Regions from separate parts of the Chitinimonas sp. JJ19 genome, predicted to be linked through region 1. Evidence: predicted binding sites of a transcription regulator. Region 1 holds the regulator's gene; the other holds the start of a gene.
The links. Region 1 encodes FliA, which starts transcription of late flagellar genes. Its sites were predicted from a motif close to GCTAAAGNTNNNNNNNNNNCNGCCGATAAT; they were not measured.

Region 2: V7714_RS05180 (flagellin N-terminal helical domain-containing protein) is a predicted target of FliA. The motif match lies at 2,320-2,349, and genes of this name have one in related genera.

The regions. Positions count from the first base shown of each region.
Region 1 covers NZ_JBAMDD010000016.1:82,011-86,925, reverse strand. The annotation lists gene flhF (flagellar biosynthesis protein FlhF) at 1-896, shown strand, start outside; gene V7714_RS17385 (MinD/ParA family ATP-binding protein) at 903-1,793, shown strand; gene V7714_RS17380 (RNA polymerase sigma factor FliA) at 2,129-2,875, shown strand; gene V7714_RS17375 (flagellar motor protein) at 2,951-3,691, shown strand; gene V7714_RS17370 (lysophospholipid acyltransferase family protein) at 3,820-4,563, shown strand; gene V7714_RS17365 (isoaspartyl peptidase/L-asparaginase family protein) at 4,575-4,915, shown strand, end outside.
Region 2 covers NZ_JBAMDD010000003.1:150,234-155,148, reverse strand. The annotation lists gene fliD (flagellar filament capping protein FliD) at 1-128, opposite strand, end outside; gene V7714_RS05185 (flagellar protein FlaG) at 217-600, opposite strand; gene V7714_RS05180 (flagellin N-terminal helical domain-containing protein) at 681-2,246, opposite strand; gene V7714_RS05175 (NADPH oxidase family protein) at 2,647-4,638, shown strand; gene ppsA (phosphoenolpyruvate synthase) at 4,756-4,915, opposite strand, start outside.

The DNA of each region.
Region 1 (4,915 bases):
TCGCCTGGAACGAACTCAAACGCCATGCACCTGAGCGGCTGGAGGTGCTGCGCCGCTTGCTGAGCGTAGGCTTCAGCCCTGCCCTCAGCCGCCAGATCGTTGAGCACATGCCCAGCGGCTACAGCACCGAGCGCGGCATGAAATGGGCGCGCACTGCCTTGCAACATAACCTGCCCACCGTCGGCCCAGGCGCCGATATTGTCGAGGCCGGCGGTGTGTATGCCCTGGTAGGCCCTACCGGCGTAGGCAAGACCACCACCGTCGCCAAGCTGGCTGCGCGTGCCACCCTCAAGCATGGCGCAGCCAAGGTCGCCCTCATTACTACCGATGGCTACCGGATAGGCGCGCAGGACCAGTTACGCATCTATGGCAAGATATTGGGTGTACCCGTCTACGCCGTCACGGACGAAACCGACCTGGCACAGACGCTGGCAGACCTGCGCAACCGCCACCTGGTCTTGATTGATACTGTCGGCATGGGCCAGCGTGACCAGCGCGTGGTCGAGCAGATCGCCCTGCTGGCAGGCCAGACCACCCCGGTAAAGCGTTTGCTCCTGCTCAGCGCCAATGCCCAGGGCACCACCCTGGACGACGTGGTACGGCGCTACCATGGCGAAGGCCTGTCCGGCTGCATCTTTACCAAGACCGACGAGGCCTTTTCGCTAGGCAGCGGCCTGGATGTCATCGTGCGTTACAAGCTGCCGCTTTACTACATTACCAATGGCCAACGGGTGCCTGAAGACCTGCACGTGGCCAGTGGCCTATATCTGGTAGACAGGGTCTTCAAGACGCCGCCCGAAGCCCCGGCTTACCGGCTCAAGAACGAGGAGTACCCGCTGTTTCTGGGGGCGCAGCAACCGTCGCTGGACTTTTCCTGGCGAGAAGCCGCCGCCTGATGTGCCATGGATAGGCTCAACAATATCGTTACCACGGTAGCAGCCGACCAGGCAGCCAGCTTACGCAAGCTGGTAGGCGGGCCCGGTGGTCGGGCGGTGGCCCTTACCGGTGGCAGCGGCACGGGTGTAACCACGCTGGCGCTCAATCTGGCTGCCGCGATATCGGCACAGGATATGCGCGTCCTGCTGCTGGACGAGGACGATAGCCGGCACAATGCCATCAACCGCCTGCAACTGCGCCAGCGCTATGCCTTCGAGCATGCCGCCGGGCGCGAAGTCCGGCTGGATGAACTGCTGCTTTCCGCTCCCGGTTTCGAGCTGATGCCCATCAAGCTGTCCGCCCCCCTGGCAGGCCACCTGCCCCCCGGCCGCGCCAATCAATTGGCCGACGAATACGACTCCCTGGTCGCCCGCATAGACTGGGTGCTGGTAGATGCCCGCCCGGTTGCCGACGACAACGCGCCTGGCCTGGCCTTGTCGGCGGACGAGGTCATCGTCGTCATCACCCCCTCGGGTGAGTCGATCACGGCGGCCTATGCCGCCATCAAGCGCTTGCATACCGAGTATGGGCGCCGTGATTTCCGCCTGCTGGCCAACCGGGTACGTACGCTGGACACCGCCATGGCCCTGTTCAAGCGGGTCAAGGAAGTCGCTGGCCGCTATCTGGATGTCAAGATGAAGCTGGTCGGCTTTGTCCCCGAGGACGAACAACTGGCTCGTGCCGACAAGCTGGGCCAACCGGTAGCCCATGCCTTCCCGCAAAGCGAAGCCAGCATCGCCTTCGCCCAGCTAGCCGCCGCCATGCGGCGCTGGCCCCGCAAACCGGGCAGTGCCGATAGGGAGAACCTGCTCTACCGCGCACTGGATGTCAGCCGCCGTCTGAGCAGCCTGCGCTAGCACACCCCGCAAAACCATGTTGCCACGGCCGGATTGGTAGATAGGCCGTGCCACCAGCGCACACCGCCATCATCAAGCACCTCAATGACTTGCACATGGACCGCCACACCGCGCACGCCAAGCCGGTTGCCAGCCTCCCAGGCTTGTCGTAAGTTTCGTTCCAAAGGCACCCGCGCCAGCAAAGCCGGCGCTGGGCCTGGAGCCCATGAGGTGCCAGCCGGCTGCTCCATATAATTCAACAAAGCGCACGTCAGCTGTTAATCTTGGATTGCCACATTGGCAAACCGGCCAGCGTGGCGCATAAAGAAGCCATACCCTCCCACCTGATGTCGAGCATGCCCACGTCCCGCGCCATAGGTGCATATCAGAAACACGCCACCGATCCGGTGGAAGAGCGCGTCAACAACTTTGCCCCGCTGGTCAAAAAACTGGCCTACCACCTGGTTGCCAGGCTGCCAGCCAGCGTGGAAGTGGATGACCTGATACAGGCCGGACTGATCGGCCTGATGGATGCTGCCCGTAACTTCGACCCAACCGCAGGGGTGTTGTTCGAGACCTATGCCACCCAGCGCATACGTGGCGCCATGCTGGACGAACTGCGCGAGGCCGACTGGCTGCCAAGGCAGCTGCGCCGCTCCATGCGCGATATCGAGGCCGCGCTGGTCAAGCTGGAGCACAAGCTTGGGCGTGCCGCCAATGAGTCTGAAGTGGCAGATGCCATGAACCTGCCCCTGGCAGACTACCAGGAACTGCTGGCCGATTGCCGGGGCCACCAGCTGATCTATTACGACGACCACGACAGCGAAGACGACAGCCGCAGTGCGCTGGACGCCATGGCGGCAGACCACAAGTCCGACCCGCTGAATGAGATAGATGACAACGCCTTCCGGCAGGTGCTGATCGATGGCATAGCCAGCCTGCCAGAGCGGGAGAAAATGGTCATGGCCCTCTACTATGAGCAGGAGCTGAACCTCAAGGAAATCGGCGCCGTACTGAATGTCTCCGAATCACGCGTCTGCCAGTTGCACAGCCAGGCCGTCGCCCGTTTGCGTGTCAAGCTGCGCGATTGGACACAGAAGTAAGCATGGCGTCACCAAGCAAGGCGCAATCTGCTATAAACGGCAGCAAACCAGATCACACAGAGATTACCCGTACACATGGATAGACTGAGCATAATCGGTATCCTCCTCGGCATTGCGGCCATCGTTGGCGGACAGGTGCTGGAGGGCGGCCAGATTTCTTCGCTGCTGCAGGTCACCGCCCTGTTGATCGTCATGGGTGGCACCATGGGTGCGGTACTGCTGCAAAGCAACGCCGCCAGCTTTATCGGTGGTGTCAAGATGCTGCGCTGGGTCGTGGCACCACCCTTGGTAGAACTGGAACCCTGGGTCAAGTCCATGGTGTCCTGGAGCAACACCGCCCGCCGAGGCGGCCTGCTGGCACTTGAGACCCCCTTGATGAACGAGAAGGATCCCTTTATCAAGCGTGCCTTGCAAATGCTGGTCGACGGTGCGGAGCCCGAGGCCATACGGCATACCATGGAACTGGAAATCACTGCCTACGAAGAAAAACACCGCGCTGCTGCCAAGATCTGGGAATCGGCCGGCGGCTATGCACCCACCATAGGCATTCTGGGCGCCGTCATGGGCCTGATCCATGTCATGGAGAACCTGACCGACCCCGCCAAGCTGGGTTCAGGCATCGCGGTTGCCTTTGTCGCCACCATATACGGCGTGGGTTCGGCCAACCTGTTCTTCCTGCCCATAGGCAATAAGCTCAAGCAGGTGATCGCCAGCGAGGTCAAGCGGCGCGAACTGGTCACCGAAGGCCTGGTTGCCATCGCCCATGGCGAGAACCCGCGCATTATCGAGAGCAAGCTGCGCGGCTTCCTGGTCTAAGCCGTGCGGCGGCCCTGCCTCCCGCCCCGCCGTAAGGCCCAGCTCGCCCGCTTGGCGAGCGCGCCTAGGCCTGCCAGTTGCACACCTGGTCCAGGCCCAGGCTGGCTGGCCACACGGCTGGCTGCGTCATGATCGCCCTGTTGCGCCTGCTCTGGCGCGTACTGGCCATATTGGATTTCGTCTTCTATACCCCCGTGCTGCTGTTGCTGGCACAACTGCCGCACGGTCTTATCCGGCGCATCTATCCACCGTTCTTCCATGCCTGGTGCCGCGCCTTTGTCCGCGCCCTGGGGGTAGAGCTGCGTTTACACCAGCATTACCGTGGTCAACTGCCCCAGCACTATGTGCTGATTGCCAATCACCCTTCCGCCTTTGAGGATATCGGCATCCCGGCCCTGTTTCCTGTCCGCTCCTTGGCCAAGGCTGAGGTGGCCGATTGGTGGATAGTGGGCAGAGTTGCCGTTGGCGCAGGCACCTTGTTTGTCAAACGGGAATCGTCCGATTCGCGCAAAGCTGCTACCCAAGCGCTGATTGATGCCGCCCGCAGCGGTAGTTGCCTGGCGCTCTATCCCGAAGGTGGCTGCAAGGGCCGGCGCCTGGGTGGGCGCTTTTTCAGCGGCGCCTTTATCGCCAGCTTTGAGAGCGGCACACCCATCGTACCGGTGTTTCTGCACTACCAAGCCCAGGAGGCCTTCGAATGGGCCGACCAGCACCTTTTGTCGAAACTCTGGCAAATCGCCACGTCGCCCAATCCCCGGGCCGACTACCATGTATTTGAACCCATAGACCCCCGCAATTTCGACACCCCAGAGAGCATGAAGGACCATGCCTACCGGCTCTACCAAGGCTGGCAGAAGCGCTTTCTGGAATAACCGCCCCTGCCATGCCCATAGCCCTCGCCCTACACGGCGGCGCCGGCACCATACGCGCCGCCGACCTGACACCTGAACTGGAAGCCGAGCTGATAGCCGGCCTCAGCGCCGCGCTTGATAGTGGCCTGAGCATCCTGCACGCGGGTGGCGCAGCCCTGGATGCCGTACAGGCATCCGTCATCGCCCTCGAAGACAATCCCCTGTTCAACGCCGGCCGTGGCGCGGTGTTCAATGATCAGGGCTTTATCGAGATGGAAGCCGCCATCATGGACGGCACGTTCCGCACAGCCGGCAGCGTCACCGGCGTCAGGCGCACCCGCAATCCAGTACAGCTTGCTCGCCTGGTCATGGC
Region 2 (4,915 bases), on a different contig from region 1:
AGCTTGGCCTCGAACTCTGCCTTCTTGAGCGCCATCTGCTTTTCAGGCATACGCTCGGCAGTCATCAGTTGGGTGATCAGACCGTTGATATCAAGACCAGATCCTACGCCCGACGTGGTGATGGCCATGGCAAACTCCTTACACGACTGATTGCTGAACCAGGCTTAAAGCAATATTCAAGCCTGATTTAGCAATGCCCTGAGGGTGAAATCACCCTCAGGCTTTTTCCTTGATCAGCAAGCCCTGCAGCTTGTCGATGGCTTTGGCGATTGCCAGGACTTCCTCGGTAGGAATCTGGCGAACCACCTCTTCCGACTCCTTGTCGATCAACTTGACCACCGTCAGCTTGGTCGAATCGTCGATGGAGAACTGCAAGGAGTTGTTGAATACGGCCGAGGTCTTGTTCAGATTCTCTACCGCGTTCTTGACGTCTTCCGGGTCTATGCTGGCGCGCACAGCCTGGACTGCATCTGCGCTGACGCGTACCGCCTCTACTGCTTGCCCCGCAGAGGCAGCGTACTGGTTGCGGGCCACAGGGGCATCGGCGGTGCTGGTGCCACCCATCAGGGTGGTGGCTGAACTCAGTGTCTGGATTTGCATGATGAATCGCTCCTTGGGCAAACGCCCCGCTAGGCATAAAGCCTGGCGGGGCACTCACAGGCTAAGCACTAAAGCTTAGTTTAGCCGTTCAAGAGGCTCAACACCTGCTGAGGCAGCGCGTTGGCCTGTGCCAGCATCGCAGTACCAGCCTGTTGCAGAATCTGCGCCTTGGTCAGGTTGGCAGTTTCCGAGGCGAAGTCTGCATCGCGAATCCGGCTACGGGCGGCAGAGAGGTTCTCCGACGAGGTTTGCAGGTTCGAGATGGTCGCTTCGAAGCGGGACTGCAAGGCACCGAACTTGGCACGTTGAGCCGTGATCGCAGCAATCGCACCGTCTACCGTACGCAAGGCCTGGGTGGCACCTTCAACGGTGGAGATGTTGATCTCCGACACTTCCTCCAGCTCCGAAGCTAGCACCGTGCTGGCTTGCAAGCCCTGAGTATCGTCGTCGTCAAGGGCACCGAGGTTCAGTTCCAGCGTCGCATCCGATTCGACCGAGAAGGACGAGGTAGAGTTCAAGGTCAGCTGACCACCGTAGGTACGGGCGTCTTCTGCCGTATCGATCACTTCACCATCGGCCACGAAGGTGCCGCCGCTGGAGATGTAACCACCGCTGATGACCTGTGACGCAGACAGCGAAGTCAGCTTCACGGTGATGTTGCCACCGGTTGCGTTTTCCAGCACCAGTTCTTCACGGCTATCCGACAACTTGGCAGTAATACCGGTCAGCGAGGACTTGTCGTTGAAGGCGGTAACAGCCTCCTGCAGGTTCAGCGTACCGTTCTCATTCTTGGAGATGGTGAAGCTGACCGAAGCGACCTGCTCCTTGGCCTGGTTACCCAGCACTTCCAGCGAGTAGGCACCCGAGCCGGCGGTGTCGCCGCTGAACTTGAAGCTCGCTGTGGTCTTGGCGGTTGCCGTCACGCCCGTGCTGTCGGTCACCGCGTTGATCTTGGTGGCCAGCGAGGCAGCGGTATCACCCGTCACACCCGAGATGGTGGCCGCACCAGCAAAACCGCGCAGCTCGAAAGTACCGGCAGTCAGCACCGTACCGCCCGAGATATGGCCCGTACCGGAAAGATCGTAAGCCGCCACCTTGTCCGAACCCGAAGCGCGGATGCTGTTACCAACCTGGTAGGTACCGTATTGGTCGGTACGCAGGTTACGGGTGGTCGCCGTAATGTTCTGGTTGGCGTTTGCGCCGACCTGGAAGATGGAAGACGAGAAGGAACCGTCGAACATCTTGAGGCCGTTGAACTCGGTCGTGGTGGCGAAGCGGTCCAGTTCGGCAACCAGCTCGTTCACTTCGGAATTCAGTGCCTGACGGTCGGACGAGCTGTTAGTGGCGTTGGCCGACTGCACAGCCAGTTCACGGATACGCTGCAGGATATCGCCCATCTGCTGCAGGGCGCCTTCACCGGTCTGCGCCAGCGACACACCGTCGTTGGCATTGCGGCGGGCCTGATCCATACCACGAATCTGCGAGCTGAAGCGCTCGGAAATCGCGAGGCCGGCAGCATCATCCTTGGCGCTGTTGATGCGCAAACCTGAAGACAGGCGCTGCAAGGAGGTGTTGAGCGTATTCGCCGTATTGCCCAGATTGCGCTGCGCATTCAGCGAGGGAATGTTGGTGTTGATCGTTTGCATGGTCGTCTATCTCCATGGGAGGTTGCGTTTTCTTCAGGCCCGCGGAACCCTCGCAGCGCTGAATCCTGACTCACTTATCGGCCTGCGCTGGGAAAACTTTAGCGAAAGTCGATTTAGCTCATTGCTGCTGGGCTGAAGCGGAACATCCCTTGCCGCCCGGCCACTGCCTGCACTTGCGAACTGGATATCGTCAGCCCGGCACGATACTTGAGCCGTAAATGCAGAAAATCTAATTTACCTATCCACTGCCCATAAAAACCTGGCGGCTAAGAAGACCTTGCCGGCGGTGGCATACAGCCGTGTTTAAGCCCAGCAAGAACTTGCTTGTCGGTACGCTTAACGCTCTATGCACATTGCATATGTGAAAATAAGTCATTGAGTTTTATTGGCATTTACCGGCATGAGCAGCATCAGCATCCCCGTCCTGCAGGCACTGAACGACGACCCGGACAACCAGGCGGCCTATGGCCCACGCACGTACCGGCTGGCACAGGCGGCACTGCGGCGGCGCAGGCATATCAACTACCAGCAGTTCAAAGAGATCAGTGGTATTCGTTCCAGCTATATAGGCCGCGTGCTGTTCGAAGGCCTGGCCGGCGCAGGTGCCACCGTGCTGCCACCAGAGCGCCTGGCGCATTTCATTACCTTGCTCGATAGCGAGCTGCTGGACGACAAGGAGGCCGCAGCGTTCCTGGCCTTGAGAGGCAGCGCTGCGGCATTGACCCAGCGCCAGTTCAGCAAACTGCTGTTCAGCACCCTAAGCATGCTGGAACCCGAGCGGCGCAAGCTGGTATGCCGGCGGCTGACCTATAGCTTCTACCAACCCGATACCGGCACCGTGGCCCAAGCCGAACTGGATGCAAAGGATTTCAGCCTGCGCTTCCGCGCCCTGCATACCCTGCCGGGACAATTGAACAGCAAGCAGGTGAACTGGCTGGGCAAGCTGCGCCGCCGCACCGAAGCCAGTACCGTGCAGCAATGGCTGGGTGCCCCGCAGCAGCGCCAGCTGCTGTTCTGGTCGGCCGGGTATTTGCTGCTATGCCTGGTGGTCTTCGTCCTGCAGGCGCAAAGCTACCGTGCTGCCGGCGCCGACCTTGCCATACAACTGGCGCGCGGGGCAGCAGGGTGTGTCAATCTGGGCACGGCATTGATCTGCCTGCCCATGCTACGTAGCCTGACCACCACCTTGCATCGGCGTCTACCCCATATCCTGATGCCTTATGGCGCCCTGCGCAGCCTGCACAAGCTGGTCGGCGTTTCGCTGCTGGTCTTCAGTTTGATCCATATTGCCGGGCAACTGGCCCATCAGGCAGTGCTGGGGAATTCCCTGTCCGCCTTTCTTTGGCAGACCGCGCTGGGCATCACGGGCGTCATCTTGCTGGTGGTCATTGCCATCATGGCCGGCCTGGGTAGGCAGCGCTTCTATCGCAAGCCAGGCCGTTACACCTGGTTCAAGTTCAGCCACAAGCTGTATTGGGCCTGGTTCGGCCTCATGCTGTGGCATAGCCCGCAGTTCTGGCTATGGTTTCTGCTGCCCGGCCTGCTATTCGGCATCAATCTCCTATTCCAGGCCAAGCGCAAGTCCAAGCTCTCGTGCGTGGTCGGCATGGAATCAGCTGCCGAACAGATCACCATCCTGCAATTGCAACGCCCCAGCGGCTTTCAGTTCCGTGCCGGAGATTATGTTTATCTGCGCCTGCCTGAGATAGACCGTCAACAATGGCATCCCTTTACCCTCTCCTCTGCCCCAGGCCAGGACAAGCTGACCCTGCACATACGCAATGCCGGCTTATGGACTGGGCAGCTGCATGCACTGGCACGCCAGACGGGTGGCGCCACCCTGCCCATGCCGGCAGAGCTGGATGGCCCCTACTCCGCCCCCAGCGCCATCGCCATGCGTCACGATGTCACCATACTGGTAGCAGGCGGCATAGGCATCACGCCGTTTGCCTCACTGCTGCGCCATATCACCCTGCAGTCGCAAGCAGGCTTGCGACCGGTGAAGCAGCACGTCTATGTCTACTGGATATGCCGTACGCCCGACGCCATAGCCTGGATCAGGCCATTGCTGGATGAACTGGCAGACAGCCCCGCCGCCAGCTGGGTCAGCATTAAGCTGTTCTGCAGCGCCGTACAGCGTGACCTGGGCGATCTGGCCTTGCAACTGGCCAGCGAGCACTACCACCTGCGGCATGGGCGCGACGCGCTGACGGATTGCCGCTATCCCCTCCTCTGGGGCCGTCCCGATTGGGAACAAGAGCTGGACGCCATACTGCTGGCTCATCCCAGCCACCCACCGCGGATGTTCTTTTGCGGCCCAACGCCCTTTGCCACCGAACTCAAGGCCAAGTGCCTGCCACGGCGCATACCGTTTTCACAGGAGATATTCTGAGCAGGCAGCAGCCAAATGCCACTACGCCGGGTCTGGCCCGTGCGCTCAAAAAGAACAAGGCGCCCTAGGCGCCTTGTTCTACTTGCTGACTGCTGATTGCAAGCTGCTGGCCCGATTTCAGGCGGCAGCCCCGCTACCCAGCTCCTTGGCCAGGTACAACCAGGTTTCCACCACGGTATCGGGGTTGAGCGATACCGTTTCGATACCCTGCTCTACCAGCCACTTGGCGAAATCGGGGTGATCGGATGGGCCCTGGCCACAGATACCAATGTACTTT